DNA from 3 places in the Streptomyces sp. NPDC088116 genome. Region 2 is predicted to be linked to each of the others. Evidence: predicted binding sites of a transcription regulator. Region 2 holds the regulator's gene; each other region holds the start of a gene.
The links. Region 2 encodes HrcA, which represses chaperone genes, less so after heat shock. Its sites were predicted from a motif close to TTNGCACTCNGNNNNNCNGAGTGCNAA; they were not measured.
Positions count from the first base shown of each region.

Region 1 (10,305 bases), on a different contig from region 2:
TCGGCCGCGGGGAGCTTGTCGCGCTCCGACTCCGCCCGGCGCATCCGCCGTTCGGCGATGTCCCGCGCGGTCCGGACGCGGCGCAGGTGCCGTCCCGCGCCGAAAGCGGCGGCGTAGAGGAGGGCGGTGAGGAGAAGATCGAGGCCGTCGCGCTGGCCGAGCCCGTGCAGCGTGATGCCGTGCAGTGCCTGCCAGACCTCGAGCGTCACCACGCACAGCAACGCGGTCGTGACATCGCGCCGGGCGGCCACGGAGAGGAGGGCGAGAGCCACACCTCCGGTGCCAAGAACCGCCACGGCACCGACGGGCAGCGGCCCCGCGCCGAGTGCGCAGGCCACGACGACCACGAGGAGGGCGAGCACCGGGCGCGCCCGCCGGGCCGCCAGCGCGACGGTCACCAGCCCGCCCATCAGGGCGGCGGCGAGAAGCTGGGCGGCGGACGGCTCGATGCCACGCAGCAGTGCCGCGCCGGGCCAGACCGCGGCCTGGGCGGCGAGCAGGAGGACCGGGAAAATCCGGTCATCGGTTCGTTCCATGATGTGACGAGGCTACGGTCGCCGGTCCCGGGCGGGCCTCCGGCGGGAGGGTGATTGCCGCCTCTAACCATGGGTGGAGACGGCCCGGCGGCGGCCACCCCGGGGAGGGCCGGAGACACCGGGACCCGCGCCTCGGGCCGCGTGCCCCGGCTTGTGCCGCCCCGGCCCGTGCCGCCCCGGGCATCGGTCGCCCCGGCCTGTGCCGCCTCGGGCATCGGTCGCCCGACACTCGTTAGAGGTATCTCCGAGGGTGTCGCGTTCCCTCTATACCGCGCGTGGAAAGCCTCTTCGCGTCGTGAGCCTGTCCGACGTGTTGCTACGCACCTGACTCCATGAACGCCCATAGCCGAACCGGCCGTTGCCCAACCAGCAGGTCAACCAACAGGACAACCAACAGGTCACCCAGTCGGTCAACCAACAGGTCAACCTGCAAGGCAATCAGCAGGACACCTGGCAGAACTCCAGCAGGACATCCCGAAAGGCACTGAGCATGCCCTCGTCGCCGCGCATCGCGCCGGGCCCCGCGCCCGAACCGAAGGTGTTGGACTTCCCGCTCCCCCCGCCGGGCACCATGGGGCCTCCCGAGGAATACGCGCGACTGCGCGAGAGCTGCCCCGTGGCCAGGGTCGGGATGCCGATGGGCGCCACCGCCTGGTACGTCACCCGGTACGGCGACGTCCGGGACCTGCTCGCGGACCCCCGGCTCACCAGACCGACCATCAACGACTGGCCACCCCGACCCGACGAACCCACCGACCAGGGCCCCGCCCTCATCACGATGACGGAACTGGACGGCCCCCGGCACGCAGCGCTGCGCAAGGCGGTGGCCCCGGTGTTCAGCGCCAGGGCCGTCCGCGACCGCCTGCCGCGCATCCGGGAACTCGCCGATCAACTGCTGGACCGGCTGCCGCAGGAGTCCGCCGACGGGGCCGGCCACTGCGACCTGATCGCCGGATTCACCCGGCCGTTTCCCCTGCTCGTGATGTGCGACCTGGTGGGCATCCCCTACGAGGACCGCGACTACTTCCTGCCCGTACTGGACGACGCCCTCGCCGGGATGGTCACCTCGCAGGAGGGACGCAGGGTCACCGATCTGCTGCGCGAGTACGTCGCCGCACTGATCACGCGGAAGCGGAGCGCGCCCGGCGACGACGTCCTGACCCGGATGATCCAACTGTGCGAGGGCGGCGAGCTGCCCCATGAGGACGTGATGACCTTCGGGCTGTCCATGCTCGCTGTCGGCTTCGGCATCAGCGACATCTTCCTGGCCAACTCGCTGCATACCCTGCTGTGTGAGCCGGAGCGGTACGCCCGCCTGCGCGACGATCGGCGGATCCTGCCCGGTGCGGTGGAGGAATTCCTGCGCTACATGCCCGTGATGAACGGAGTCGTCATCCTCCAGGCGGCCGAGGACATCGAGTTGCACGGCCGTACGATCCGCGCGGGCGAGGCCGTACTCCCCGTGATCGCCTCCGCCAACCGCGACGACACCACATTCCCCCACGCCGACCGGCTCGACCTCAACCGCACAGGCAACAACCACCTCGCCTTCGGCCGAGGAGCCCACAACTGCCCCGGCTCACACCTCGCACGCGCCGAACTCACCGTAGGACTCGAAGCACTCCTCGACCGCTACCCCCACCTCCACCTCACCAAAGAACAACCACCCACCTGGGACGACGAATCCCTGACCAAGTCACCGCTGACCCTCCCGGTCAGCTGGTGAACCCGGCCACCGGGTCCAGCGGCGAAGGACCGCGACCGGACCCCGCCGTGAGCGGTACCCGACAACTGCCCGGAGAGCCGCCGGTTCCCCTCGTCGAACCGCCAGAACCCGTGATCGACATGCCCGTCCCGCCCCCGGGAAGCATGGGACCGCCCGAGGAATACGAGCGGCTGCGCCGCGAGTGCCCGGTGGCCAGGGTCCGGCTCCCGATGGGCGCCACCGCCTGGTACGTCACCCAGTACGGCGACGTCCGGGACCTGCTCGCGGACCCCCGGCTCACCAGACCGACCATCAACGACTGGCCACCCCGACCCGACGAACCCACCGACCAGGGCCCCGCCCTCACCACCATGATGGAGCTGAACGGCCCCCAGCACATGGCACTGCGCAAAGCCCTGGCCGAGCCGTTCAGCGTCCGGACCATCCAGCGCCGGCTGCCACGCATCCGGCAGGCCGCCGACCGCCTGCTGGACGCGTTCGCCGACGGCGGCCGGCCGGGCGAGCTGGTCGGCGGATATCTCGAACCCTTCCCGCTCCTGGTGATGTGCGAGCTGGTGGGCATCCCCTACGAGGACCGCGAATACTTCCTGCCCATGGCGGACGCCGCCCTCGGCGCCCTGGTCACACTGGAAGAGGGACGCGAGGTCACCCACCGGCTACGCGAGTACGTCCGCGCGCTGTTGGACCGCAAGCTGCGCGAGCCGGGCGACGACATGCTCACCAAGCTGGTCCGTGAGTGTGAACCTGACGCTCTGCGCGAAGAGAGCGTGCTGAGCTTCGGACTCTCCATGCTCGTCGCCGGGTACCGGACCAGCACGATGTTCCTGGGCAACGCCGTGGTGACCCTGCTGACCAAGCCAGGACGGTACGCCCGGCTGCGCGACGACCGCGCCCTCATGCCGGCCGCCGTCGAAGAACTCCTGCGCCACATACCGGTGATGAACGGAGTCGTACTCCTTCAGGCCGTCGAGGACATCGAGTTGCACGGCCGGACGATCCGCGCGGGCGAGGCCGTACTCCCCGTGATCGCCTCCGCCAACCGCGACGACACCACATTCCCCCACGCCGACCGGCTCGACCTCAACCGCACAGGCAACAACCACCTCGCCTTCGGCCGAGGAGCCCACAACTGCCCCGGCTCACACCTCGCACGCGCCGAACTCACCGTAGGACTCGAAGCACTCCTCGACCGCTACCCCCACCTCCACCTCACCAAAGAACAACCACCCACCTGGGACGACGAATCCCCGAGCAAATCGCCGCTGACCCTCCCGGTCGACTGGTGACCATTCGGGAAGCTGGCGACTACTCGCCTTCTCCTTGAGGATTGTGCGGCCGGGGCCACAGGATGTCCGGAGGAAACGGGCGAGGTGGCGCCCCTCCGCCCGCAGGACGATGGTGGAAGAGGAGAGGGCCGTATCCGTACATCCGTATATCCGTACGGAGAACAGCGACATGAGGACACAGAGTCACAAGGACACGCAGTCACGGGACACGGAGGCCGGAGGCGCGGTGGCACTGGAGTGGACTGATCACGACGTGGACGGGCTGCTGGTCCGCGAGGTGCGCGACCCCGCGGTGATCGAGGAGCAAGGCCGAATAGTCCTGGTGCCCGGCTCGCTGCACGGCTGGTGGGCCTTCGAACGGTGGATGCCGATGTTCGCGGAGTCGGGCTGGACGGCGCTCGCCATGTCCCTGCCGAACCACACCGGCTCCCGTACCCTGGCCGACGCGGAGTATCTCGCCCGTACGCCCGAGGACTACGCGACCGACGTACTGACCGTCCTGGACCACGCGGCCCCGCCGGCCGTCCTGCTCGGCCACAGCATGGGAGGCCTGGTCGCACAGCTCGTGGCGGAGCGGCACCCGCTCGCCGCGCTGGTGCTGGTCTCATCCGTCGGGCCCGGCCAGCTGGGGCCGATGCGCTCGACGTCGTTCCCGACGGACCGGCCGGTGACCATCACCCGCGAAGAGGCGCGTGAGCAGTGGTTCCAGCACATATCCGAAGCGGATCTCGACACCGTCATGGCCCGCCTGAGCCCTGAGTCCCCCACCGTGGTCAACGACTACAGCTCGGGGACGATCCACATCGACACGGGTTCCATCCACTGTCCGGTACTGGTCGTCGGCCCCGAGAAGGACCACACGCCGGTTCACGACACACGGAGTGTCGCGAGCCTGTACGGGGTAACTCCCGTGCTCGTACCGGACGTCGGCCATGACCTGATGCTGGAGGACGCGGGTCTCCCCACGGCCTCCACGATCACGCACTGGCTCGACGGCCACGCCCGACGCTGAGGGACGGGCTCTCGGACCGGTGCGGGGACCGCTGGATCACCGGCGACCCGAAGCGGGAGGGCGGCTTTCCCTCCGGAGCCTTTCTCGTGTCACACCGAGGAAGGCCACAGCATGCGGAGACACAACACTGGCGACTACAGGCCGGCCAAGAGAGCCGCGACCTGGGGCGCGATACCGGCTACCGCACCAAGCAAGATCCCGACCACACTGTCGAGCAAACCGCCAATGACGGGCAGGCCCATGACCACTCCTTCAGATTGTCACTTCACCATTACCGACGGTGAACATACCTGCTGAATCGACCCTCAAGGCCGTGTCGCCGAACCCACTGGACTATTCGGCCGCCGCGACGGCCATCACGACACGGGAGTGGTCGAACGCACGGGGAACCGGACGTTGGTGCACCGGATGTGGGGCCATCGCCCCGCCCGTCGGACCCCCGGGGCTCAAGCCCCGCGCTCCGAGCCCTCTTTGTGAGGATCGGTAGGAGGGTTTCAACCCACCCACCCTCCCTGCCCCGGCTGTTGACTTTTCGTGACCGGCTTGCCACGCAGGGTTGCGACGCTCTAGCGTGCCCACGGGACGAGAACCAGAAACCAGGGTTCGAGCAAGCCCGCGCAACAAATCAGCCCCCGCCGGTGCGCCAAACACCTGCGAGGGCCTGACCAACAAGATCAACGCCTACACGAAAGGCGATCCCATGGCTGTCACCCAGCCTAGTGCCGCCCCGCGCCCCGCGCACGTACCTCCGCCGATGTCCCACCCGATGGCCAGCCCCGGCTACGGCAAGCGTTCGACACCCGGCCAACTGCCCCGTACAGCAACCGATTTCGCGCACCTTCCGCCCCGCGAGGCGGCCGTCGCCGCGTTCATCGACCGGCTTCCGGACGGTACGGACATGTCGGTGAAGGCCCTCGCCAAACTGCTCCCGTACGGCCAGTGCGCCCTGCGTACCGCCCTGCGCCACATCCAGACCGCCGGTCATCTGCGGCGCGGCAGAGAGCACTTGACCGGCTCGGGCAGCGCGCTCTGGGTGACACGGACGTGGTTCTCCCGGACCGCGCGCGGCAACGACTGGTGGGCGGCGTTCACTTCGGGCGCCGTCCCGGACGAGAGCGCGGGCGACGTACGGGACGGGAGTTCAGGCACGGTGCCGGACGGGACCGCCCCGTCACCTCGGCCGCCAACACAAGCCCCGGCCCCCACCCGCTCCCGCGCCTTCATCCTGCTCGCCGCGCTCGGCCGCAGCGTGCCCGCCATGTCGCTGTCCGCCGCCGACTGCGTGGCCCTGGAGCCGCTGGCCGCCGCCTGGTTCGAGCGGGGCGCCACCGAGAAGGACGTCCTGAACGCCCTCACCGCCGGACTCCCCGTCCCCGTCCACCACGCGGCCTCGCTCGCCCGCTCCCGGCTGACGTCCAAGCTCCCGCCCGAGCCGATCCGCGTCCCCCGCCCGGCGCTGCGCGTCCTGGAGTGCGCGAAGTGCGGCGTCCCCGGGCGCCCCGAGGCACTTCTGGACGGCGAGTGCGCCCCCTGCCGTGGCGAACCGGCCCCCGCACCCCGTACCACCGCACTCCCACCCACCCAGGTCCGCACCCTGGCCGCCGAGGCCCGCGCGGCCGTCCGCCCCGTTGTCCGCCCACCCGAAAGGACTCGCGTATGACCGTTCAGTCCCCCAGCACTGCTCGGCGCGCCCAAATGTCCACCGAGGACTTCGAGCAGGTCGCCCGTACAGCCCCCGAGACGGTGAAGTTCGAGTTCATCAATGGAAGGGTCGAGGTCAAGCCCATGTCTGACCAGCTCCATAAGGCCATGATCATGTGGCTGTTGACGCAGTGCATGCGGCAGCGTCCGGAGCTGCTCATCGACCGCGACACGGAAGAACTCGTGCTGTACAGCGATCCGCGAGAAGGCGTATACGAGAGCCGCACCTTGCATGCGCTCGGCGCCACGGTCAAGCTCCCGGACCCGGTCCTGATCACCCTGGAAACCGAGAAGCTCAAGGACTACACCCGCTGACGAAGCCGCCGAAACGCCCGAAGGCGGCACCCCCGTAACAGGGGTACCGCCCTCGGTCACTTCAGACCATGGACCAGGTCCGAGCCGTCAGGCTCAGAAGTCCATGTCACCGCCCGGCATGCCGCCGCCGGCCGGGGCCGCGCCGGCCTTCTCCGGCTTGTCGGCGATAACAGCCTCGGTGGTGAGGAACAGCGCCGCGATGGAGGCCGCGTTCTGCAGAGCGGAACGGGTCACCTTCGCGGGGTCGATGATGCCCTCGGCGATCATGTCGACGTACTCGCCGGTCGCAGCGTTCAGGCCGTGACCGACCGTCAGGTTGCGGACCTTCTCCACGACGACGCCGCCCTCAAGACCACCGTTGACGGCGATCTGCTTGAGCGGGGCCTCCAGCGCGAGCTTGACGGCCTGCGCACCGGTGGCCTCGTCGCCTTCGAGCTCCAGCTTCTCGAAGACCGAGGACGCCTGGAGCAGAGCCACGCCACCACCGGCGACGATGCCCTCCTCGACGGCGGCCTTGGCGTTGCGCACCGCGTCCTCGATGCGGTGCTTGCGCTCCTTCAGCTCGACCTCGGTCGCGGCACCGGCCTTGATGACGGCCACGCCGCCGGCCAGCTTCGCGAGGCGCTCCTGGAGCTTCTCGCGGTCGTAGTCCGAGTCGCTGTTCTCGATCTCGGCGCGGATCTGGTTCACGCGACCGGCGACCTGGTCGCTGTCACCGGCACCGTCGACGATGGTGGTCTCGTCCTTGGTGATGACGACCTTGCGGGCGCGGCCCAGCAGGTCCAGGCCGGCGTTCTCGAGCTTGAGGCCGACCTCCTCGGAGATGACCGTGCCACCGGTGAGGATGGCGATGTCGTTGAGCATGGCCTTGCGGCGGTCACCGAAGCCCGGGGCCTTGACGGCGACGGACTTGAAGGTGCCACGGATCTTGTTGACGACCAGGGTCGACAGCGCCTCGCCCTCGACGTCCTCCGCGATGATCAGCAGGGGCTTGCCCGACTGCATGACCTTCTCCAGCAGCGGAAGGAGGTCCTTCACGTTGCCGATCTTGGAGTTGACGATCAGGATGTACGGGTCGTCCAGGGACGCCTCCATACGCTCCATGTCGGTGGCGAAGTACGCCGAGATGTAGCCCTTGTCGAAGCGCATACCCTCGGTGAGCTCCAGCTCCAGACCGAAGGTCTGGGACTCCTCGACGGTGATGACGCCTTCCTTGCCGACCTTGTCCATCGCCTCGGCGATGAGCTCGCCGATCTGGGTGTCGGCGGCGGAGATGGAGGCGGTCGAAGCGATCTGCTCCTTGGTCTCCACGTCCTTGGCCTGCTCCAGCAGGGCGCCGGAGACGGCCTCGACGGCCTTCTCGATGCCGCGCTTGAGGGCCATCGGGTTGGCGCCGGCGGCCACGTTGCGCAGGCCCTCACGGACGAGAGCCTGGGCGAGCACGGTCGCGGTGGTCGTACCGTCGCCGGCGACGTCGTCCGTCTTCTTGGCGACTTCCTTGACCAGCTCGGCGCCGATCTTCTCGTACGGGTCCTCGAGCTCGATCTCCTTGGCGATGGAAACACCATCGTTGGTGATCGTGGGGGCGCCCCACTTCTTCTCAAGGACGACGTTGCGCCCCTTGGGACCAAGGGTGACCTTGACGGCGTCGGCGAGCTGGTTCATCCCGCGCTCGAGACCGCGCCGTGCCTCCTCGTCGAACGCGATGATCTTGGCCATGTGAAGTGGTCCTCCCGGACAGATGGGGTCTCCCCTGCTCGAGTTGAGCTGAGAGCTTGGGGAAGGATTGCTCCGGACCGCGCTGGCGCCCGCGACGGACGGCCTGAGAGCCTGTGGTTCCTTGCTCCACCGGCTCTTCGGGCCTCACCGACCCGGTCCTTAAGTTGTCACTCTCACTTGCAGAGTGCTAACCAATAATTAGCACTCGACCCCCGAGAGTGCAAGCGCCTCGCAGAGGCATCGTCGAGGGGTGGTGGCCGGGCGACGGGTGGGCGCAAGCGCCTCGCAGAGGCATCGTTGGGGCGCGGGGGCTCGGCACGCGGGGCCGGGAACCGGGACGGGAACGCACGAGGGGTCCGTACCCCATGTGCTGGGATACGGACCCCTCGGCGTGAGTGCGTCGGTGGCCGATCGCGCCGGGATCAGACGGCGAGCTTGACCATGTCCGCCTGCGGACCCTTCTGGCCCTGCGAGATCTCGAACTCCACTCGCTGACCTTCTTCAAGGGTGCGGTAGCCGTCCATCTGAATCGCGCTGTAGTGGACGAAAACATCCGCACCACCGTCTACCGCGATGAAGCCGTAGCCCTTCTCCGCGTTGAACCACTTGACGGTGCCCTGAGCCATGCCTAACTCCCCTAGTACTGGCCCTCGGGAGGGCCACACTTCGCGCCGTAACGCGTCGACCGCGGCTGAATGTATCCGCCCAACTGCCCTCTGCAACAGGTCAATCGGACGAGAAATCCGGGCATGGCTGAACACGCATAGTGATCAATTCACTGCGTTCCGGGGCAAGTCGGGCCGGGCAAAGTGCACGTACGGCACAAAGGGCACCAGGACTTCACCCCGATGTTGTCGCGTTCTCGATTGCGCTCGGGGCGAGAAAAATGGGGGCGTTCCCATACTCTACCGTGCTCAACCATTCAGAATGGCCCCCTCCGCTTCTCGTGCGGAGAGGGCCATTCCGGTGGTGCGACACCGCGCCAGGAGGCGTCGGGTCAGCCTCCGGCGACCGCCGGGATGATCGAGACGCCGGCGCCGTCCGGGGTGGCGGTCTCCAGGCCCTGCTCGAAGCGGACGTCGTCGTCGTTGACGTACACGTTCACGAAGCGGCGCAGCTTGCCCTGGTCGTCCAGGACGCGGGCGGCGATGCCGGGGTGGTCCTTCTCCAGGGACTGGATGACCTCGGAGAGGGTCGCGCCCTCGGCCGCGACCTCGGCCTGGCCACCGGTGTACGTACGGAGGATGGTGGGGATGCGGACCTTGACGCTCATGGTGGGGCCTTTCTTCAGTACGAGGTGCGAGTGCGGGGGCGCGGCCACGAAGGTGGCCGGCGGCGAACGGCGCCGGCGCTCAGTGGGCCAGACCGGCGGCGCGGAACGCGTCCAGGCTCGGGCGGATGGTCGCCGAAGGCCCGGTCGTCGGTGCCACGGCGTCCAGCGTCTTGAGCCCGTCGCCGGTGTTGAGGACCACGGTCGTCAGCGTCGGGTCGAGCAGACCGGCTTCGATCAGCTTCTTCGTCACGCCGACGGTCACACCGCCCGCCGTCTCCGCGAAGATCCCCTCGGTGCGCGCCAGCAGCTTGATCGCGTCCACGATCTGCTCGTCGTCGACGTCCTCGACCGCGCCGCCGGTGCGGCGGGCGATGTCCAGGACGTACGGGCCGTCGGCCGGGTTGCCGATCGCCAGGGACTTGGCGATGGTGGCCGGCTTCTGCGGCCGTACGACATCGTGGCCCGCCTTGAAGGCGGTGGACACCGGGGAGCAGCCCTCGGCCTGCGCGCCGAAGATCTTGTACGGCTTGTCCTCGACCAGGCCCAGCTTGATCAGCTCCTGAAGACCCTTGTCGATCTTCGTCAGCTGCGATCCGGAGGCGATCGGGATGACCAGCTGGTCCGGCAGCTGCCAGCCGAGCTGCTCGCAGATCTCGTACGCGAGGGTCTTGGAGCCCTCGCCGTAGTACGGGCGGAGGTTGACGTTGACGAAGCCCCAGCCCTCGCCCAGCGGGTCG
Region 1 is NZ_JBIUTF010000007.1:48,396-58,700, reverse strand. It holds gene ACIOJD_RS26545 (histidine kinase) at 1-536, opposite strand, end outside; partial or broken gene ACIOJD_RS26540 (hypothetical protein) at 879-941, shown strand; gene ACIOJD_RS26535 (cytochrome P450) at 1,027-2,262, shown strand; gene ACIOJD_RS26530 (cytochrome P450) at 2,406-3,548, shown strand; gene ACIOJD_RS26525 (alpha/beta fold hydrolase) at 3,718-4,560, shown strand; gene ACIOJD_RS26520 (hypothetical protein) at 5,315-6,220, shown strand; gene ACIOJD_RS26515 (hypothetical protein) at 6,217-6,576, shown strand; gene groL (chaperonin GroEL) at 6,670-8,295, opposite strand; gene ACIOJD_RS26505 (cold-shock protein) at 8,718-8,921, opposite strand; gene ACIOJD_RS26500 (ubiquitin-like small modifier protein 1) at 9,293-9,568, opposite strand; gene thrC (threonine synthase) at 9,648-10,305, opposite strand, start outside.
Region 1: a site for HrcA is predicted at 8,460-8,486, ahead of groL (chaperonin GroEL). Genes of this name have one in related genera too.

Region 2 (10,305 bases):
GCGGGCCCGCGAAGATCCGCCGGACAGACCTTAGCTGCCCCGCTCGCGCCGTAGCTCGCCCAAGGTGTCCTCGATCCGGGCCAGTTGGCGCCCCACCAGGGTGAGATCGTTCGTGACGTCGCGCCGTAACGTCTCCTCGATCACCGACAACCGGCCCGCGATCTCCCCCAGATGCTTCTCCTCCCGCGCCAGCATCCGCTCCAGCTGGCGGTTCTTGCGGTGCAGATCGAGGAAGACGCTGACCTTGGCACGCAGCATCCACGGGTCGAACGGCTTGGTCAGGAAGTCCGCCGCGCCCGAGGCGTACCCACGGAACGCGTAACCGCCGTCGGATTCGGGCCCGTTCAGGAAGATGATCGGGATGTCCTTGGTCCGGTCCAGCCGCTTGATCCGGTTCGCGGTCTCGAAGCCGTCCATACCGGGCATCCGGACATCCAGCAGGATCACCGCGAACGGCTGCCGCAGCAGCGCCCGCACCGCCTCCTCGCCGGAACGGGCCCGTACGAGCGGCTCGTCCAGTGAGGCCAGTACCGCTTCCAGCGCGGCGAGGTTGTCCTCCATGTCGTCGACGAGAAGGATGCTCGCGCGCTCCGTGGTGGCTGTTGTCCCGCTCATCCCGTCTCCTTGTCCGGCCCCGACTTTCGGCCAGCGAGGCAAGAATGCTCCGTCCGGGGCGGATCCGCACGTCCTTCACCGCGTTTGGGACCGTGTCGTACGTGGCGGCGTATTCCGTACGTCCGCACCCCACCCACGGCGGCGGCCCTACCACCAAACCTTGGTCAATATCTGCCAACTTCCATGACTCGGCGCATATGGGCGCGATCTGTCTGTCAGTCTGTCGGGATCGTAAGCGGCACAACGCCAGAACCGGATCAGGAGCCGCAGTGGGGCCCATTCCGATCCCGCGCGAATCCCTTCACCGTCCGGCACCCACGGTGCCGTCACGCGGGGACGCGCGGTCCACATCACGTACCAGCCTGCCGGGCAACCCGCTCGCACCGTCCGCCGCACGCCGCTTCACCCGCGCGGCGCTGGCGGACTGGACCAGCCTCGGGCTGCTCACGACCTGCACCTTCTGCCAGGCGGACGAGAGCTGTTCACCAGGGAGGCACAGCACCGATCTGCTCGCGGACGACGCCGTACTGATCGTCGACGAACTCGTCACCAACGCGGTGGTGCACGCGGGGACCACCGTCGAACTCCTCTGCCGTCTGGAAGCCCCCTCGGTGGGTGCCTCGGGGGAGGAGGACGAGCCGGCCGCCCTCGTCCTCGAAGTCTCCGACCACCACCCGTCACGGGCCATACAGAGCGATCCCCGGGAACAGGAACAGGAACCGGGACGGGAGGGCGGACAGCGGCCGGGGCGGGAACCGTCCTCCGGGCTGCCCGAGTACGGCCGGGGGCTGCATGTCGTGACCGCCCTCGCCGAGCGCTGGGGCATCACCTACCGCGCCGGGCTCAAGACCGTATGGGCGCGCCTGCCGCTCGAAGGGCGGGACACGGGGCCGGCCCGGGAGACCGAACCGGTGCTGCGCCGCGGGTTGCGCGCCGCCGAGATCCTCGCGCCCGCGTACGCGTCCCGGCGCAGCGCGCGCGACGATCCGGACTGGGCCGGCCGGGGCGCCCTCTCCTTCCTCGCCGAGGCATCCGAGCTGCTCGCCGGACAGCTCGACGAGGACCTGGTCGCGGCGCTCGCCGGGCAGCTGCTGGTGCCGAGGCTCGCGGAGTGGTGCGCGGTCTGGCTGGACGGCGAGGGCGCCCACGCGGGCGCCGCGCCCCGGCTCGCCCGGGTCTGGCACGCGGACGAGTCGCGGCTGGAGCGGCTGCGCGCGGTCCTGGAGAAGGAGCCGCCGAGGCTGCCGGACCCGCCGCGCGGGGTGCCGGTACGGGTGCCGTGGCCGGGCGGCTCGGGCTCCGGATCCGGAGCCCGCGAGGCCGGTACGGGCGGCGGCGTCGCTCTCGCCTGCCGACTGGTCTCGAACGGACGCGTGCTCGGCACGCTGCTGCTCGGCCGTCCGGGCCAGAGCGGTGTCGCCGACGAGGTCACCGCCCTCGTCGAGGACTTCGCGCGACGCATCGCCCTCGCGATCGGCGCCGCCCGCCGCTACACCCGGCAGGCCACCATCAGCCGCGTCCTGCAACGCGGACTTCTGCCCAGCCAGGTCGCGCGGATTCCGGGCGTCGCCAGCTCGCTGGTGTACGAACCGAGCGACGAGGGGCTGGCGGGCGGCGACTTCTACGACATCTTCCCGTGCCCGCCCGGCGACCGCTGGTGCTTCATGCTCGGCGACGTCCAGGGCAGCGGCCCCGAGGCCGCCGTCGTCACCGGCCTGGCCCGCCCCTGGCTGCGGCTGCTGGCCCGTGAGGGCTACCGCGTCGGCGCCGTCCTCGACCGCCTCAACCGGCTGCTCCTCGACGACGCCACGGAGGCCGCGGAATCCGCGTCCCTGATGGTCGCCGCGGCGGCCACCGGTCCGGGCGCCGGCCCCGGCTCGCTCCCCGGCCTGTCCTCGGGCGCTCCGGCACCGTCCGAGGGCAGCCAGGCCCGTTTCCTGTCGCTCCTGTACGGAGAGCTGAGGCCGCTGCCGGGCGAGGGCGGCGGCGTACGGTGCACCCTCGCCAGCGCCGGTCACCCGCTGCCGCTGCTCCTGCGGCCCGACGGTACGGTCCGGCCCGCGGCCGAGCCACAGCTGCTGCTCGGGGTGGTCGAGCAGGTCGCGTACGAGAGCAGCACGTTCGACATGGAGCCCGGCGACACCCTGCTCTGCGTCACCGACGGCGTCACGGAGCGCCGCTCCGGCCCGCGGATGCTCGACGACGGCGACGGCCTCGCGCGGGCCCTGGCGGGGTGCGTGGGGCTGACGGCGCAGGGCGTCGCGGAGCGCATACGGAGCGCTGTGCACGAGTTCGCCGAGACACCGCCGGGGGACGATCTCGCGCTGCTGGTGTTCCAGGCCGAGTAGCCGCGGCGGCAGGGGCCCGTACCGCGCCGCACGGGCCCCTCCCGTACGCCGTCCACCGTCGGCGTACGAGGACACCCACGGCGTACGGGACACTGGGGGCATGCCTTCCGCACTGCCCGACGGTGACCCCATGCCCGAGACCGGGGCCCTGCCCCGGCACGCCCTGACGGGTGCGGCGGACCGGTCTCTCGGCTTCTACCTGCACGTTCCGTACTGCGCGACCCGCTGCGGCTACTGCGACTTCAACACGTACACGGCCACCGAGCTGCGCGGTTCGGGCGGTGTGCTGGCCTCCCGCGACAACTACGCGCAGACCCTGGCCGACGAGATCCGGCTGGCCAGGAAGGTGCTGGGCGACGACCCGAGGCAGGTCCGTACGGTCTTCGTCGGCGGCGGCACCCCGACGCTGCTGGCCGCCGCCGATCTCGTACGGATGCTGGGGACGATCCGCGACGAGTTCGGGCTGGCGGACGACGCCGAGATCACCACCGAGGCGAATCCGGAATCCGTGGATCCGGCCTATCTGGCGACCCTGCGGGCGGGCGGCTTCAACCGGATCTCCTTCGGGATGCAGAGCGCGAAGCAGCATGTGCTGAAGGTGCTGGACCGTACGCACACCCCCGGCCGGCCCGAGGCATGCGTCGCGGAGGCCCGCGCGGCCGGCTTCGATCATGTGAACCTCGATCTGATCTACGGCACGCCGGGGGAGACCGACACCGACTGGCGCGAGACGCTCGCGGCGGCGGTGGGCGCGGGGCCCGACCACGTCTCGGCGTACGCGCTGATCGTGGAGGAGGGCACCCAGCTGGCCCGGCGCATCCGGCGCGGCGAGGTCCCGATGACGGACGACGACGAGCACGCGGACCGGTACCTGATCGCGGACTCGGTGCTCGGGGAGGCGGGCTTCGCCTGGTACGAGGTGTCCAACTGGGCCACCTCGGAGGCCGCCCGCTGCCTGCACAACGAGCTGTACTGGCGCGGCGCGGACTGGTGGGGCGCGGGCCCCGGCGCCCACAGCCACGTCGGCGGGGTCCGCTGGTGGAACGTCAAACACCCCGGTGCGTACGCCTCGGCCCTGGCGGAGGGCCGCTCACCGGGCGCGGGCCGCGAGATCCTCTCGGCGGAGGACCGCCGGGTGGAACGCGTCCTGCTGGAGCTGCGCCTGTCCGACGGCTGCGAGCTGTCCCTGCTGGCCCCGGCGGGCCTCACGGCGGCCCGGCGAGCGGTCGGGGACGGCCTGCTGGCCCCGGAGCCCTTCGAGGCGGGCCGGGCGGTGCTGACACTGCGGGGACGGCTGCTGGCGGACGCGGTGGTCAGGGACCTGGTGGACTGAGCACTCGGCGGGTGAATCCCGGCTGATCGCGGGTGCGTCTGCCTGGGCTGTTCCTAAGCTGCCGCCGACGGAACGGAAGCGGAGGCTCACCGAGCCGACCGGCAGTGGTGAGGAGGCCGGCTACCAGGTGGAGCGGACCACCAAGTTCGGTGACCCCGTCCCCTGGACATGCTCGGGGTCGAACTGGACACGGCCGAATTCCAGACCCTCCCCCCGGTCAGTTGGCGCCGCCGACGGTGACGAAGTCGATCAACTCCTCCACCCTGCCCAGCAGTTCGGGCCGCAGGTCCTTGTAGGAGCGGACCTGCGACAGGATGTCCTGCCACGCCGCCCCCGTGTTCTCCGGCCAGCCCAGCGCGCGGCACACGCCCGTCTTCCAGTCCTCGCCCCTCGGGACCGACGGCCACGCCTCGATACCCACCGAGGACGGCTTCACCGCCTCCCACACGTCGATGTACGGGTGGCCCACCACCAGGACGTCCGGGCCCGTCACCTGCGCCGCGATGCGGAACTCCTTCGAGCCCGGCACCAGATGGTCGACCAGGACGCCCAGCCGGGCGTCCGGCCCGGGGGCGAACTCGGCGACGACGGCGGGGAGATCATCGATGCCGCCCAGGTACTCCACGACCACGCCCTCGATGCGCAGATCGTCGCCCCAGACCTTCTCGACCAGTTCCGCGTCGTGCCGGCCCTCGACGTAGATGCGGCCCGCCCGCGCCACCCGCGCGCGGGTCCCGGGGACGGCGACCGAGCCGGAGGCCGTACGCGCGGGCCGGACCGGGCCGCCCGCCGTCGGGCGGACCAGCGTCACCACGCGTCCCTCCAGCAGGAAGCCGCCCGCGATCAGCGGGAAGACCCGGTGCTTGCCGAAGCGGTCCTCCAGGGTGACCGTCGGACCCTCGGCGGTCTTCTCGCAGCGGATCACCGCACCGCAGAAGCCTGTTGACACCTCCTCGACCACCAGATCCGGCTCGGCGGGGATCTCGGGCGCGGGCGTGGACTTCTTCCACGGGGGCGTCAGATCGGGGCTGTAGCTGCGCATACGGAAGACGATAAGCGGACCGGGCCGGTACGGCTAAGAGGCCGCCCCACCCATGTGCCCAGCGTCTAAGCCCCGCCGAAACCCGCCGCCAGCGCGTCCCGTTGCGCCCGTACGAACGCCGCGTCCACCACCGCCCCGTGCCCCGGCACGTACAGCGCGTCCTCACCGCCCAGCGCCAGCAGCCGGTCCAGGGCCGCCGGCCAGCGCGCGGGCACCGCGTCGGGGCCCGCCTGGGGCTCGCCGGACTCCTCCACCAGATCGCCGCAGAAGACCACATCGGGGGAGCCGGGACCGACGCCCGGCACCAGCGCCGCCAGGTCGTGACCGGTGTGCCCCGGGCCGACGTCGGCCAACAGCACCTGACGGCCGCCCAGATCCACCGTCAGCTCCCCGGACACCGCGTGACGCGGCACGACCAGCAGGTCGACCGCCTCGGCGGCCCGCGCGGCATCGACACCTTCCCGTACGGCGTCCTCGTACAGCGCCGACCGCCCGGCGCCGCCCGCAGCCAGCAGTTCCGCCGTGCCCACCGCCGCGTACACCTCGACCCCGGAGAACGCCGCCGTGCCCAGCACATGGTCGAAGTGCGGGTGGCTCAGTGCGACATGTGTCACTCGGCGGCCGCCGAGCAGCGACTGGGCCGCCGTCCGGATCGCGGCGCCCTCGCGGACCGTCGAGCCGGTGTCGTACAGGAGGGCCGCCCCATCCCCCGTCACCAGCCCGGCCGTCGCGTCCCACCTGGGCAGTCGTCGCCGGCCCACCCCCGGGCTCAACCGTTCCCACCCGCACTCTTCCCAACGGAGGTTCATACGAGGACGCTATCCGCAACGACCAGCGTGATCGCGTGCGAAACGGGCAGGCTGATCGCAGCCGACCCGCTTGATCACCGGTGATCGTGAAGCGTGGTCGGCCGCCCTTGCCCGGGGCGTACCCGACGGCCGTACACTGGCCGGGGGAAGCGCTGGCACTCACGGAGAGCGAGTGCCAGAGCGAGGGCCGGACCGGGATCGACGACAGCTGGAGGTGTGCGCGGTGCTCAGCGAACGCAGACTCGAGGTGCTGCGCGCGATCGTCCAGGACTACGTCGGCACCGAGGAGCCCGTCGGCTCCAAGGCGCTCACCGAGCGGCACAAGCTCGGTGTCTCCCCGGCCACCGTCCGCAACGACATGGCGGTGCTGGAGGACGAGGGCTTCATCGCCCAGCCGCACACCAGCGCCGGGCGCATCCCGACCGACAAGGGCTACCGGCTCTTCGTCGACCGGCTGGCCGGGGTCAAGCCCCTGTCGCCGCCGGAGCGCCGCGCCATCCAGAATTTCCTGGACGGTGCCGTGGACCTCGACGATGTCGTGGGGCGTACGGTCCGGTTGCTCGCGCAGCTCACCCGGCAGGTCGCGGTCGTCCAGTACCCCTCGCTGACCCGCTCGACGGTGCGGCATGTGGAGTTGCTGGCGCTCGCCCCCGCCCGGCTGATGCTCGTGTTGATCACGGACACCGGACGGGTCGAGCAACGGATGATCGACTGTCCCGCACCCTTCGGCGAGACCTCGCTCGCGGATCTCCGGGCCCGGCTCAACAGCCGGATCGTCGGACGCCGTTTCGCGGACGTCCCGCCGCTGGTGCAGGACCTTCCCGATTCCTTCGAGCTGGAGGACCGGGGCACCGTGACAGCGGTGCTCGCGACACTGCTCGAAACCCTGGTCGAGGAGACCGAGGAGCGGCTGATGATCGGCGGTACCGCCAACATCACCCGCTTCGGACACGATTTCCCTCTGACCATCCGGCCGGTGCTGGAGGCACTTGAGGAGCATGTGGTGCTCCTCAAGCTCCTCGGTGAGGCCAAGGACCCGGGCATGACCGTACGAATCGGGCACGAGAACGCCCATGAGGGACTCAACTCCACGTCCGTCGTCGCGGTCGGCTACGGTTCGGGCGACGAGGCAGTCGCCAAACTCGGCGTGGTCGGACCGACCCGCATGGACTACCCCGGAACGATGGGAGCGGTACGCGCAGTGGCACGTTACGTCGGACAGATCCTGGCGGAGTCGTAAGTGGCCACGGACTACTACGCCGTTCTCGGCGTGCGCCGCGACGCATCCCAGGATGAGATCAAGAAGGCATTCCGGCGGCTCGCACGCGAGCTGCATCCGGATGTGAATCCCGATCCGAAGACGCAAGAGCGCTTCAAGGAGATCAACGCCGCCTACGAGGTGTTGTCGGACCCGCAGAAGAAACAGGTCTACGACCTCGGCGGAGACCCGCTCTCCGGAGCCGGGGGCGGAGGCGGCGCGGGTGGCTTCGGCGCCGGTGGCTTCGGCAACTTCTCCGACATCATGGACGCGTTCTTCGGTACGGCCTCGCAGCGCGGCCCGCGGTCGCGGACGCGGCGCGGCCAGGACGCGATGATCCGGCTGGAGATCGACCTCAACGAGGCGGCCTTCGGTACGACCAAGGACATCCAGGTCGACACGGCCGTTGTCTGTACGACCTGTTCGGGCGAGGGAGCCGCTCCCGGCACCTCGGCGCAGACCTGCGACATGTGCCGCGGCCGTGGCGAGGTCTCGCAGGTCACCCGGTCCTTCCTGGGCCAGGTCATGACCTCGCGGCCGTGCCCGCAGTGCCAGGGCTTCGGTACGGTCGTACCGACGCCGTGCCCCGAGTGCGCGGGCGACGGCCGCATCCGGTCGCGTCGTACGCTCACGGTCAAGATCCCGGCGGGCGTCGACAACGGCACCCGCATCCAGCTCGCCGGCGAGGGCGAGGTCGGCCCCGGCGGCGGTCCCGCCGGTGACCTGTACGTCGAGATCCACGAGGTGCAGCACAGCACCTTCCAGCGGCGCGGCGACGACCTGCACTGCACGGTGACCATTCCGATGACGGCGGCCTCACTGGGCACGAAGTGCCCGCTGGAGACGCTGGACGGGGTGGAGGAGATCGACGTACGGCCCGGTACGCAGTCGGGTCAGTCGATCCCGCTGCACGGCCGTGGCATCACACATCTGCGAGGCGGCGGCCGGGGCGACCTGATCGTGCACGTCGAGGTGATGACGCCGTCGAAGCTGGATCCGGAGCAGGAGAGGCTGCTGCGGGAGCTGGCGAAGCTGCGCGGTGAGGAGCGGCCCACGGGGCAGTTCCAGCCGGGGCAGCAGGGTCTGTTCTCGCGGTTGAAGGACGCGTTCAACGGGCGGTAGGCCGCTCGTGGCCGGGCGGCGCGTTCGCGGGCGGCCCGTCGAGTGGGGCAGCCGCGTACGGGACGGGCGTCCAGGGGCCGGATTCGGCCACTGCGACGCCCGTGCGTGTCGCCCCGCGTACGCCGTGTTCCCCGGCGCATGCCATACGTGGCACCGATTCGGACCTCTCACCAAGGACATGGCACGATGCCTCCATGTCCTCCGCACTGACCGATCTTTGCCGGTATCCGATCGTGCAGGCCCCCATGGCGGGCGGCGCATCCTGCCCTCTGCTGGCCGCTGCCGTCTCCGAGGCCGGGGGTCTCGGGTTCCTCGCCGCCGGATACAAGACCGCGGACGGCATGTACGAAGAGATCAAACAGCTGCGCGGGCTCACCGGCCGGCCGTTCGGCGTCAATCTCTTCATGCCGCAGGCCCACTACGCCGACAACGCGGCCGTCGAGGTCTACCGGAACCAGCTCGCCGGTGAGGCGACCTGGTACGAGACACCGCTCGGCGACCCCGAGGCCGGCCGGGACGACGGCTACGAGGCCAAGCTGGCCATACTGCTCGACGACCCGGTGCCGGTGGTCTCCTTCACCTTCGGATGCCCGACCCGGACGGTTCTCGACGCGTTCGCCCACGCCGGCACCTTCACCGTGGTCACGGTGACCACCCCCGAGGAAGCCCAGACCGCGCAGTGGTCCGGCGCCGACGCGGTGTGTGTGCAGGGCATCGAGGCCGGTGGCCACCAGGGCACGCACCGCGACGACCCGGCCACCGACGGTGCGGGCATCGGGCTGCTCTCGCTGGTGTCCCAGGTCAGAGAGACCGTGCAGATCCCGGTCATCGCCGCCGGCGGGCTGATGCGCGGCGGGCAGATCGCGGCGGTGCTCGCGGCGGGCGCGGACGCGGGACAGCTCGGTACGGCGTTCCTGGTGTGCCCCGAGTCCGGGGCGAACGCGCTGCACAAGCAGGCCATGACCAACCCGCTGTTCGTACGGACCGAACTGACCCGGGCCTTCTCGGGCCGCCCCGCCCGCGGCCTCGTCAACCGCTTCATGCGCGAGCACGGCCCGTACGCCCCGCCCGCCTACCCCGAGGTCCACCACCTCACCTCCGGACTGCGCAAGGCCGCGGCCAAGGTGGGAGACGCGCAGGGCATGGCGCTCTGGGCGGGACAGGGCCACCGGATGGCGCGCGACCTGCCGGCCGGCCGGCTCGTCGAGGTCCTCTCGGGCGAACTCGACGCGACCCGGGCGTCGTTCATGCCGGGCCTCGGCAGCACCTCGTGACCGCTCCGGTCTTCGTCGTGGGCGACGGTGGGCCGGGTGCCCTGACGGTGGGCACGGTCACGCTCGACGGCCCCGAAGGGCGGCACGCCGTCTCCGTACGGAGGTTGCGCGTCGGCGAGGAGGTCGTGCTGACGGACGGCGCGGGCACCGGCGCGTACGGAACGGTCGCGGCGGTCGAGGGCAAGGACCGGCTGGTCGTCGAGGTCACGGAGGTGCGGACCGAGGAGGAGCCCTCGCCCCGGATCACCGTCGTCCAGGCCCTCCCCAAGGGCGACCGGGGGGAGTTGGCCGTCGAGACGATGACCGAGACCGGTGTCGACGCGATCGTGCCGTGGCAGGCCGCGCGTTGCGTCACCCAGTGGAAGGGCGACCGGGGCGCCAAGTCCCTGGCCAAATGGCGGGCCACGGCCCGGGAGGCGGGCAAGCAGTCGCGACGGCTCCGCTTCCCCGAGGTCATGGACGCGCTCTCGGCCAAGCAGGTCGCCGCGCTGCTCGCGGACGCGG
Region 2 is NZ_JBIUTF010000002.1:563,057-573,361, forward strand. It holds gene ACIOJD_RS08780 (two-component system response regulator) at 31-615, opposite strand; gene ACIOJD_RS08785 (SpoIIE family protein phosphatase) at 885-2,963, shown strand; gene hemW (radical SAM family heme chaperone HemW) at 3,064-4,296, shown strand; gene ACIOJD_RS08795 (DUF3097 domain-containing protein) at 4,514-5,338, opposite strand; gene ACIOJD_RS08800 (MBL fold metallo-hydrolase) at 5,404-6,147, opposite strand; gene hrcA (heat-inducible transcriptional repressor HrcA) at 6,371-7,387, shown strand; gene dnaJ (molecular chaperone DnaJ) at 7,388-8,527, shown strand; gene ACIOJD_RS08815 (nitronate monooxygenase) at 8,722-9,801, shown strand; gene ACIOJD_RS08820 (16S rRNA (uracil(1498)-N(3))-methyltransferase) at 9,798-10,305, shown strand, end outside.

Region 3 (10,305 bases), on a different contig from region 2:
CAGACCACCCATCTCGCCGATACGGATCGCGGTCTGCGGGGAGACGACGGAGTCCATCGGGGCGGCCAGGAACGGCAGCTCGAACCGGTAGGCGTCGATCTGCCAGGCGATCGAGACCTCCTTCGGGTCCCGGGTGCGCCGGCTGGGGACGACGGCGATGTCGTCGAAGGCGTACGCCCTGCGGCCGCGCTTGCCGCGCCCGATCTCGATCTCAGTCACGATGTGTGGCCTTTCCCTCTACGTCTGCGTCCCAGTATCCCCGACGCCCGTATCCCTGATACCGGACGTCCGTATGGCCGCCGCCGGTCCGGCCTTCGCGCCCGTATGTCCGCCGCCCCGGTCCCGCCGTCGCGCGCGGAGAGCCGTCCCACCGGTTGGGCCGCCGCACCAGTGAGGGGCGGCCCCGGAGTCCCGGGCCGCCCCTCACCGCGTACGCGCGCTCAGCTCCTGTTGTAGTTCGGTGCCTCGACCGTCATCTGGATGTCGTGCGGGTGGCTCTCCTTGAGGCCCGCCGAGGTGATCCGTACGAACCGGCCGCGCTCCTGGAGCTGCGGCACCGTCTGCCCGCCGACGTAGAACATCGACTGGCGCAGGCCACCGGTCAGCTGATGGACGACCGAGGAGAGCGGGCCGCGGTAGGGCACCTGGCCCTCGATTCCCTCGGGCACCAGCTTCTCGTCGGAGGCCACTCCCTCCTGGAAGTAGCGGTCCTTGGAGTACGAACGCTGCTCGCCGCGGGTCTGCATCGCGCCCAGCGAGCCCATGCCGCGGTACGACTTGAACTGCTTGCCGTTGATGAAGAGCAGCTCGCCCGGCGACTCCTCGCAGCCCGCGAGCAGTGAGCCGAGCATCACCGTGTCCGCGCCGGCGACCAGGGCCTTCGCGATGTCGCCGCTGTACTGGAGACCGCCGTCGCCGATGACCGGGACACCGGCCTCCTTGGCCGCGAGCGAGGCCTCGTAGATCGCGGTGACCTGCGGGACTCCGATACCGGCGACCACCCGGGTCGTACAGATGGAGCCGGGGCCGACCCCGACCTTGATGCCGTCGACACCGGAGTCGATCAGCGCCTTGGCGCCGTCACGGGTGGCGATGTTGCCACCGATGACATCCACCCCGGAGTTCGACTTGATCTTGGCGACCATGTCACCGACCAGCCGGGAGTGGCCATGGGCGGTGTCGACGACGATGAAGTCGACGCCCGCCTCGATCAGTGCCTGGGCCCGTTCGTACGCGTCGCCCGCGACACCGACGGCCGCCCCGACGAGCAGCCGGCCCTCGCCGTCCTTGGCCGCGTTCGGGTACTTCTCGGCCTTGACGAAGTCCTTGACCGTGATCAGGCCCTTGAGGACACCCGCGTCGTCGACCAGCGGCAGCTTCTCGATCTTGTGGCGGCGCAGCAGCTCCATGGCGTCCACGCCGGAGATGCCGACCTTGCCGGTGACGAGCGGCATCGGGGTCATGACCTCGCGCACCTGGCGCGTACGGTCCGCCTCGAAGGCCATGTCGCGGTTGGTGACGATGCCGAGCAGCTTGCCGCCGCGGTCGGTGACCGGGACACCGCTGATGCGGAACTTGGCGCAGAGCTGATCGGCCTCGGCGAGCGTCGCGTCCGGGTGGACCGTGATCGGGTCGGTGACCATGCCGGACTCGGAGCGCTTCACGAGGTCGACCTGGTTGGCCTGGTCGGCGATGGAGAGATTGCGGTGCAGCACACCCGCGCCACCCTGCCGGGCCATGGCGATCGCCATCCGGGCCTCGGTGACCTTGTCCATCGCCGCGGAGAGCAGCGGGATGTTCACCCGCACGTTCCTGGAGATGCGTGAGGAGGTGTCGATGGCATCGGGCGCCATGTCCGACGCGCCCGGCAGCAGCAGCACGTCGTCGTATGTCAGCCCGAGCGTCGCGAATTTCTCGGGCACTCCGTCGACGTTTGCAGTCATGACACCTTCCCCAAATAGCCTTGATCGGTGCGGATGTCCATGCTAACGGGCTCTGCGAGCCCCTCATTCCATGAACAAGATCGCCTTTCGGCTTTGTATGTTCGTACGTCGGATGGTCCCACGCCCGATGCGTGCGTCCCACACGCCTGATACGCACGGGCCGAGCGAGCGAACCGCGGGCGCACGCCGGGCTCGCGCCGGACGTTCATATGCCGTTCGTACGTTGTTGGCGCGCCGCACGTTCAGACGCCGCCGGCGCCGGGCTCGATGGTTCCGATGCCCGACGCCAAGGGGACTCACTGCTCGGCCAGTGCCCGCAGCCTGCTGAGCGCGCGATGCTGGGCGACCCGTACGGCGCCCGGCGACATCCCCAGCATCTGGCCGGTCTCCTCCGCGGTCAGCCCGACGGCGACCCGCAGGACCAGCAGCTCGCGCTGGTTGTCCGGCAGGTTGGCCAGCAGTTTCTTGGCCCATTCCGCGTCGCTGCTGAGCAGCGCGCGCTCTTCTGGGCCGAGCGAGTCGTCCGGCCGCTCGGGCATCTCGTCGGACGGTACGGCCGTGGATCCCGGATGCCGCATGGCGGCCCGCTGGAGATCGGCGACCTTGTGCCCGGCGATGGCGAAGACGAAGGCCTCGAACGGCCTGCCGGTGTCGCGGTAACGCGGAAGGGCCATCAGGACCGCTACACAGACTTCCTGCGCGAGGTCCTCCACGAAGTGGCGAGCATCACCGGGCAGCCGGCTCAGCCTCGTACGGCAGTAGCGCAGCGCGAGCGGATGAACACGTGCCAGGAGGTCGTGCGTGGCCTGTTCGTCGCCGTCGACGGCACGGTGAACGAGCGCACCAATCACCGTGGTCTCGTCATCGCGCATCGGTCCATGGTGCCTTGGCGTCTGCTGCTCGGTGGCACCGCGTCCATAGTTGTGCACCGAAGCGTTATGAGCAGGTGCGGCAGAACTCATCCCCTGCGCCCTCCCCTCGCGCTCGTCCGACTCGTCCCCGAGGAACTCCACACCCTCAAGGATGCGGCATCGCGCCGGAAACGGGTGCGTACGGGCGTACGTTGCCCGGCGGGTCTGCGTTTTCCCCGCCCACCCGGCCCCTTTCGGGCCTGGGGCGTGCCGCGAGAGTTCCACCTGGTCGTGCGGGTGGACGGCGCTACTTTCGCAACACGCCCTGACGGGCGGGGAGTGAGAGCCTGTCGCCTCAGCGGACCAGGCCCCAGCGGAAGCCGAGCGCCACCGCGTGCGCGCGGTCCGAGGCGCCGAGCTTCTTGAAGAGCCGCCGGGCATGCGTCTTGACCGTGTCCTCGGAGAGGAACAGCTCGCGGCCGATCTCCGCGTTGGACCGGCCGTGGCTCATGCCTTCGAGCACCTGGATCTCACGCGCGGTGAGCGTGGGCGCGGCGCCCATCTCGGCCGAGCGGAGACGGCGCGGCGCGAGCCGCCAGGTCGGGTCGGCGAGCGCCTGGGTGACGGTCGCGCGCAGCTCGGCGCGCGAGGCGTCCTTGTGCAGATAACCGCGGGCACCGGCGGCGACCGCGAGTGCGACTCCGTCCAGGTCCTCCGCGACCGTGAGCATGATGATCCGGGCGCCGGGGTCGGCCGAGAGCAGTCGGCGGACCGTCTCGACACCGCCGAGGCCCGGCATGCGTACGTCCATCAGAATCAGGTCGGAACGATCGGCGCCCCAGCGGCGGAGGACTTCCTCGCCGTTGGCCGCGGTCGTCACGCGCTCGACGCCGGGCACGGTCGCGACCGCGCGGCGGAGCGCCTCTCGGGCAAGCGGGGAGTCGTCGCAGACGAGGACGGATGTCATGACCGTCCTCCGCAGCTGATGCGCGTCACCTTGAGCCTCCAAGCAGGGTACATATCGTCATCTGTGCGATTGACACTCTCGGACATGCGCCCGATCGCTCATTCTCTCAACCGCCTCGCACACTCAACGATGGTCACTCGAAAGAGTTACGGGTCGGACGACCCAATTCAGCACTCCCTGTGAGGGGTCACCTACAGAGGAGCGCGGCCCGGGTCATCCCGGCCCACATCTAGAGCTATGCCCCATTTAGCGGTTTTTCTTCACTTTTCCTGGTGTCTATGTCTAGATTCGCAATGAGTCATATTTACATCTACTTGGATAGTAGATGTACCGTCGTGAGCACCGGTGCGGGTTGCGCGCCGGGCTCGTACCCGGCGTCCAAGCGGCCCGTATCCGCCTCAGCACGGTTTCAAGGGGACATGAGCAATGGCAGATTTCTCCCGCCTTCCCGGACCGAACGCAGATCTGTGGGACTGGCAGCTCCTGGCGGCTTGCCGTGGTGTCGACAGCTCGCTCTTCTTCCACCCGGAGGGGGAAAGGGGTGCGGCACGAAGCGCGCGCGAGAACTCGGCGAAAGAGGTGTGCATGCGGTGCCCGGTCCGCGCGGAGTGCGCGGCGCACGCGCTGGCGGTGCGGGAGCCGTACGGCGTGTGGGGCGGGCTGACGGAGGACGAGCGTGAAGAGCTGATGGGACGGGCGCGCACCCGGCTGATCACGGCGTCCGCGTCGTCGGCGAACTCCGCGTCGGCCTCGGCGTCCGGCATGGGTCCGGGCACTGGCCCGGGGGGCCGTCCGAGCGGTTGACCACGAACGATCGATATCGGCAGAAACGTTCCTGCGCATACCCGTGATCCCGCCTCACGGAGACACCCGCACGCCCGGCACCGACCGGGCCGCTTTGCTGAGCACCGGCCGGGCCGATGCCCGAGCCAGGAGCAGCGCACTTCCCGCCGTCGACCGGCCGTAGAGTCGCTCGACCGACCGCGAAGGCACCGACGACAGTCCGTGGAATCAGCGTGCGGCGGCGAGGACCAGCTGATCCAGCGTGGCCGCCACCGTCGGGACCTGCGCCAGGTCCGGCAGGGTGAGCGCGACGATTTCCCGCTGGACCGACGGCTCGACCGTGAGCGCACGGACGCCTTCGGAGCGCACCGACTCCATCGCCAACTCCGGCAGCACCGCCACCCCGAGACCCGCCGCGACCAGGCCGATGACGGCCGGATAGTCGTCTGTCGCGAAGTCGATCCGGGGCGTGAATCCCGCCTCCTCGCAGGCGTCGACCAACTGCTTGCGGCAGCGCGGACAGCCCGCGATCCACGGCTCGGCGGCCAGATCACCGATCGCGACCGTCCCCGCTTCCGCGAGCCGGTGATCCTCGGGGACCAGACCGACGAGCCGGTCCACCAGCAGCGGGCGCACGATCAGGTCGTCCCACTCCGCGGCGGAGCCGCCGTACCGGAACGCCAGCGCCACATCGCAGTCACCGTCCCGCAGCATCTGCGCCGAACTCGGCGGCTCCGCCTCGACGAGCGAGACCCGGGTGCCGGGATGAGCCGCGCGCAGGGCGGCCAGCGCGGTGGGGACGAGGGTGGAACTGCCGCTGGGGAAGGACACCAGCCTGACCCGGCCGGCCCGCAGCCCCGCGATGGCCGCGATCTCCTCCTCGGCGGCGGTGAGACCGGCGAGGATTCCCGTCGCGTGCCGTACGAGCACCTCACCGGCCTGGGTCAGCCGCATCTCGCGGCCGGTACGGACGATCAGCGGGGTGCCCGCGGAGGATTCGAGGGCCTTCATCTGCTGGCTGACGGCCGGCTGGGTGCAGCCCAGCTCGCGCGCGGCCGCCGAGAAGGAGCCGGTGGCGGCCACGGTGCGCAGGACACGGAGATGACGGGCTTCGATCACCACACGACTATAAGCGAATCTTTGGGGCATGACTAAATAGCAGGCAAAATCTTTGAGGTGAAAGCGGGGGCGGGGTGCGACGAATGCAGGGGGTGGGCGCGTTGAAGGCAGGGGCGGGACGAAAGCGGCGGATCGGTCCCGGCGCGGAGCTGTTGGTGGTGATGGTGGCCGGGTGCCGGCCGTCCACCCCTCGCGCACGGACGTCGGGCGTCTCGGCGCAGGCACTAACGTGCCCGTATGACGACTGCTTTGATTACGGGCTCGACGGCGGGGATCGGCGCCGCCTTCGCGCGGCGGCTGGCGGCGGACGGGCACAACCTCGTGCTGGTGGCGCGCGACACCGAGCGCTTGCGGGAACAGGCCACCGAGTTGCACGACCTGCATGGCATCGAGGCCGAGGTGCTGACCGCGGATCTCTCCACCGACAGCGGGATCGCTTCGGTGGAGGACCGGCTCTCGGACCGCAGACACGCGGTCGATCTGCTGGTCAACAACGCGGGGTTCGGCAACAAGGGCCGTTTCCTCGACGTCCCGATGGCCGACGAGTTGACGATGCTGAAAGTGCACTGCGAGGCGGTGCTGCGCCTGACGTCGGCGGCGGTCCCCGGGATGAAGGCGCGGGGGCGGGGCGGCATCGTGAATGTGGCGTCGGTGGCCGCGTTCCTGCCGCGAGGGACGTACGGCGCGTCGAAGGCCTGGGTCGTGCAGTTCAGCCAGGGCGCGAGCCGCGATCTGGCCGGTACGGGGGTGCGTCTGATGGCGCTGTGCCCCGGATTCGTGCGGACCGAGTTTCACGAGCGAGCCGGGATGGGCACCGACAACATCCCGAACTGGATGTGGCTGGACGCGGACAAGCTGGTGACGGCCGCGCTGGCGGATCTCGCGCGCGGCAAGACCGTGTCCGTACCGGACCCGCGGTACAAGGCGCTGATGGGAGCGGTGAAGCTGGCCCCGCGCGGGCTGCTCGGCGGGCTCACGTCGAAGACGGGGCGCACGTACGGCCCGCAGTAACGGCTCCGGCGGCCGAGGGAGATCCCTCCGCCCGGTCCCGTCGGTCTCGTGTGTTCCGTCGGTCCCGCCTGTTCCGTCTGTTCCGTCGGGGCGTCGCGGCCGCCGGCAGCGCGTGGCTCACACACACCGAGGCCCGGTGCCCCCGCGACGGGGGCACCGGGCCTCGGATGCTCAGCTGTGCGCGAGCCGGGTGGCAGGCGTCAGTGGCTGTGGCCGTGGCCGCCGTGACCCGCGTCGGCCTCTTCCTCCGCCGGCTTCTCGACGACCAGGGTCTCGGTCGTGAGCAGCAGCGAGGCGATGGACGCGGCGTTCTCCAGCGCGGAGCGCGTGACCTTGACCGGGTCGATGACGCCGGCCTTCACCAGGTCGACGTACTCGCCGGTCGCGGCGTTGAAGCCGTGGCCCTTGTCCTGCTCCGCCACCTTCGAGGTGATGACGTAGCCCTCGAGGCCGGCGTTCTCGGCGATCCAGCGCAGCGGCTCGACAACGGCGCGGCGGACGACCGCGACACCGGTGGCCTCGTCGCCCTCCTTGCCGAGGTTGCCCTCGAGCACCTTGGCGGCGTGCACCAGAGCGGAGCCACCACCGGAGACGATGCCCTCCTCGACCGCGGCGCGGGTCGCGGAGATGGCGTCCTCAAGGCGGTGCTTCTTCTCCTTCAGCTCCACCTCGGTGGCGGCGCCGACCCGGATCACGCACACGCCGCCGGCCAGCTTCGCGAGGCGCTCCTGGAGCTTCTCGCGGTCCCAGTCGGAGTCCGTGGACTCGATCTCGGCCTTGATCTGGTTGACGCGGCCGGTGACGTCGGCGGAGTTGCCGCCGCCGTCGACGATGGTCGTGTCGTCCTTGGTGATGGTGACGCGGCGGGCGGAGCCCAGCACGTCCAGACCGGCCTGGTCGAGCTTGAGGCCGACCTCCTCGGCGATGACGGTCGCGCCCGTGAGGGTGGCGATGTCGCCGAGCATGGCCTTGCGGCGGTCACCGAAGCCGGGAGCCTTCACCGCGACCGCGTTGAAGGTGCCACGGATCTTGTTGACGACGAGAGTGGAGAGCGCCTCGCCCTCGACGTCCTCGGCGATGATCAGCAGCGGCTTGGAGCCACCCGACTGGATGACCTTCTCCAGCAGCGGGAGCAGGTCCTGGATGGAGCCGATCTTGCCCTGGTGGATCAGGATGTACGGGTCGTCGAGGACGGCCTCCATACGCTCCTGGTCGGACACCATGTACGGGGACAGGTAGCCCTTGTCGAAGGCCATGCCCTCGGTGAAGTCCAGCTCCAGACCGAAGGTGTTGGACTCCTCGACGGTGATGACACCGTCCTTGCCGACCTTGTCCATCGCCTCGGCGATGAGCTCGCCGACCTGCTGGTCCTGCGCGGAGAGCGCGGCCACGGCGGCGATGTCGGACTTGTCGTCGATCGGGCGGGCGGTCGCGAGGAGCTCCTCGGACACGGCCTTGACCGCGGCGTCGATGCCCTTCTTCAGGGCGGCCGGGGAGGCACCCGCGGCGACGTTGCGCAGGCCCTCGCGGACCAGCGCCTGGGCCAGCACGGTGGCGGTGGTGGTGCCGTCACCCGCGATGTCGTTGGTCTTGGTCGCCACCTCCTTCACCAGCTGGGCGCCCAGGTTCTCGTACGGGTCGTCGAGCTCGACCTCGCGGGCGATCGTGACACCGTCGTTGGTGATGGTCGGGGCGCCGAACTTCTTGTCGATGACGACGTTGCGGCCCTTGGGGCCGATCGTCACCTTCACCGTGTCGGCAAGCTTGTTGACGCCGCGCTCGAGGGCGCGACGGGCGTCCTCGTCGAACTTCAGGATCTTCGCCATGGGAGCTTCTGTGTCCTCTCGTTGCGATCATCGGCCGTACCTGGCGGTCGCGATCGCTCAAATGAAATGCGCCCCTGTCCGCCCGGCTATCGCAGGGGGGCCAGGGGCGCAGTCCAAAAGCAAACTATGGGTGCGGAGTGTCCCGGGGTGCGCCCCGGGCCTCCGCCCTACTTCTCGATGATCGCGAGCACGTCGCGAGCCGAGAGGACGAGGTACTCCTCGCCGCTGTACTTGACTTCGGTGCCGCCGTACTTGCTGTACAGAACGACGTCGCCGACGGAAACGTCGAGCGGAAGCCGCTCGCCGTTCTCGAAACGACCCGGGCCCACGGCAAGGACGACGCCCTCCTGGGGCTTCTCCTTGGCGGTGTCCGGGATGACCAGGCCAGAGGCCGTGGTCTGCTCGGCGTCGAGCGGCTGGACCACAATGCGGTCCTCGAGCGGCTTGATGGCAACCTTGGTGCTGGCGGTCGTCACGATCCGACCTCCCCCTTCGGAGATCTCACGGGGTTAACTGTCTGAGGGTGGCGACCAGTTCGATCCGTCGTCGCGGGTGCCGGATCTGCCAGTCGCGCATTTGGCACTCTCCAGTGGGGAGTGCCAGGCCTGACACTATGACCGCGATTAGCACTCGGTCAAGCGGAGTGCCAATTATCGCCGGTGTGGCGGCTCGTTTCGATGCCGATGCGGCGGTTCGTTCCCGCTACGGGAACGCGGCGCGGGAGCCGAGGGTTCCGTACGGGAGCGGCGCGCGAGCGCCATGAGCACGGGCGGGCGGACGCCACGGGAGCACGCGGCGGGCGGGGCGCGCGCGTCTGTGGGGCCCGCGCGTGTTCGCACGGGCCGAGGGCGGTACGGGAGCGAGGACGGAGGCCGGGGCCGGGGCGGGGGCGCGCAGGGCCGGTGCGGGGAGGGCCGGTGCGTGCGGGGGCGGAGCCGGGGTGCGCGGGGGCCGGGGTGGCGCGTGAGGGGGTGCGACCGGGGCGTGCGGGGGCCGGGGTGGCGCGTGCGGGCTCATTCCTTGCGCCGCCTTGCGGCCGAGCCGTTCGATGGGGTCCACCGACTGCGCGCAGCCGGCGGTGAGGAACGCACCGGCTGCCAGCACTCCGGCCAGCAGCCGGTGCGCGGGTCTCATACGTAGTCCTCCAGCTTGGCCACGGAGTACCCCTTGTCCGTGATCACCTTCATCACGTGCCGGATCATGTCGGGCATGGTGCCCTTCCAGTCCTCGCGCCCCCGGAAGTGCGTGAGGATGATGTCGCCCGGATGCATGTCCCGGTCCCACTCACGCCACTCCATGTGGTCGGGGAACGCCTCGGACGCCCAGATCGGCGCGGCCTTGATGCCGCACGCCTTCGCGGCGCGCAGTGTGTCGGCGTTGTAGTTGCCGTACGGCGGGCGGAAGAGCACGGGGCGCTTGCCGTACCGCTTCGCCAGCTTGTCCTGCTGGCCGCAGATCTCCTGCTTCTGCTCGTCGTACGAAAGGCCGGGCATATAGGGGTGGTTGAGGGTGTGATTGTTCAGCGTGACACCACGGTCCTGCATCTGCTTGAAGTAGCCGTAGTTGTCGTTGATGACGTAGTCGCTGAGGAACGCGGTGTACGGGAGCTTCAGTTCGCTCATCATCCGCAGCAACTCGGGGTCCTTCTCCGCGCCGTCGTCGATCGTCAGGAAGACGACCTTGTCCTTGACGGGAACGGTGGTGAAGATCGGTGGCAGCTCATCGCCGCCCTCGACCTCGAAGCCGTCGCGTGTGGTGATCTCCGGCTTGACGGCGGGCGGCGGGGGCGCGGCGAGAGGTGTGGC
Region 3 is NZ_JBIUTF010000001.1:1,183,932-1,194,236, forward strand. It holds gene ACIOJD_RS05145 (GuaB3 family IMP dehydrogenase-related protein) at 1-219, opposite strand, end outside; gene guaB (IMP dehydrogenase) at 441-1,943, opposite strand; gene ACIOJD_RS05155 (sigma-70 family RNA polymerase sigma factor) at 2,240-2,815, opposite strand; gene ACIOJD_RS05160 (response regulator transcription factor) at 3,150-3,761, opposite strand; gene ACIOJD_RS05165 (WhiB family transcriptional regulator) at 4,188-4,565, shown strand; gene ACIOJD_RS05170 (LysR family transcriptional regulator) at 4,773-5,663, opposite strand; gene ACIOJD_RS05175 (SDR family NAD(P)-dependent oxidoreductase) at 5,901-6,674, shown strand; gene groL (chaperonin GroEL) at 6,875-8,500, opposite strand; gene groES (co-chaperone GroES) at 8,668-8,976, opposite strand; gene ACIOJD_RS05190 (hypothetical protein) at 9,203-9,634, opposite strand; gene ACIOJD_RS05195 (polysaccharide deacetylase family protein) at 9,631-10,305, opposite strand, start outside.
Region 3: a site for HrcA is predicted at 9,124-9,150, ahead of groES (co-chaperone GroES). Genes of this name have one in related genera too.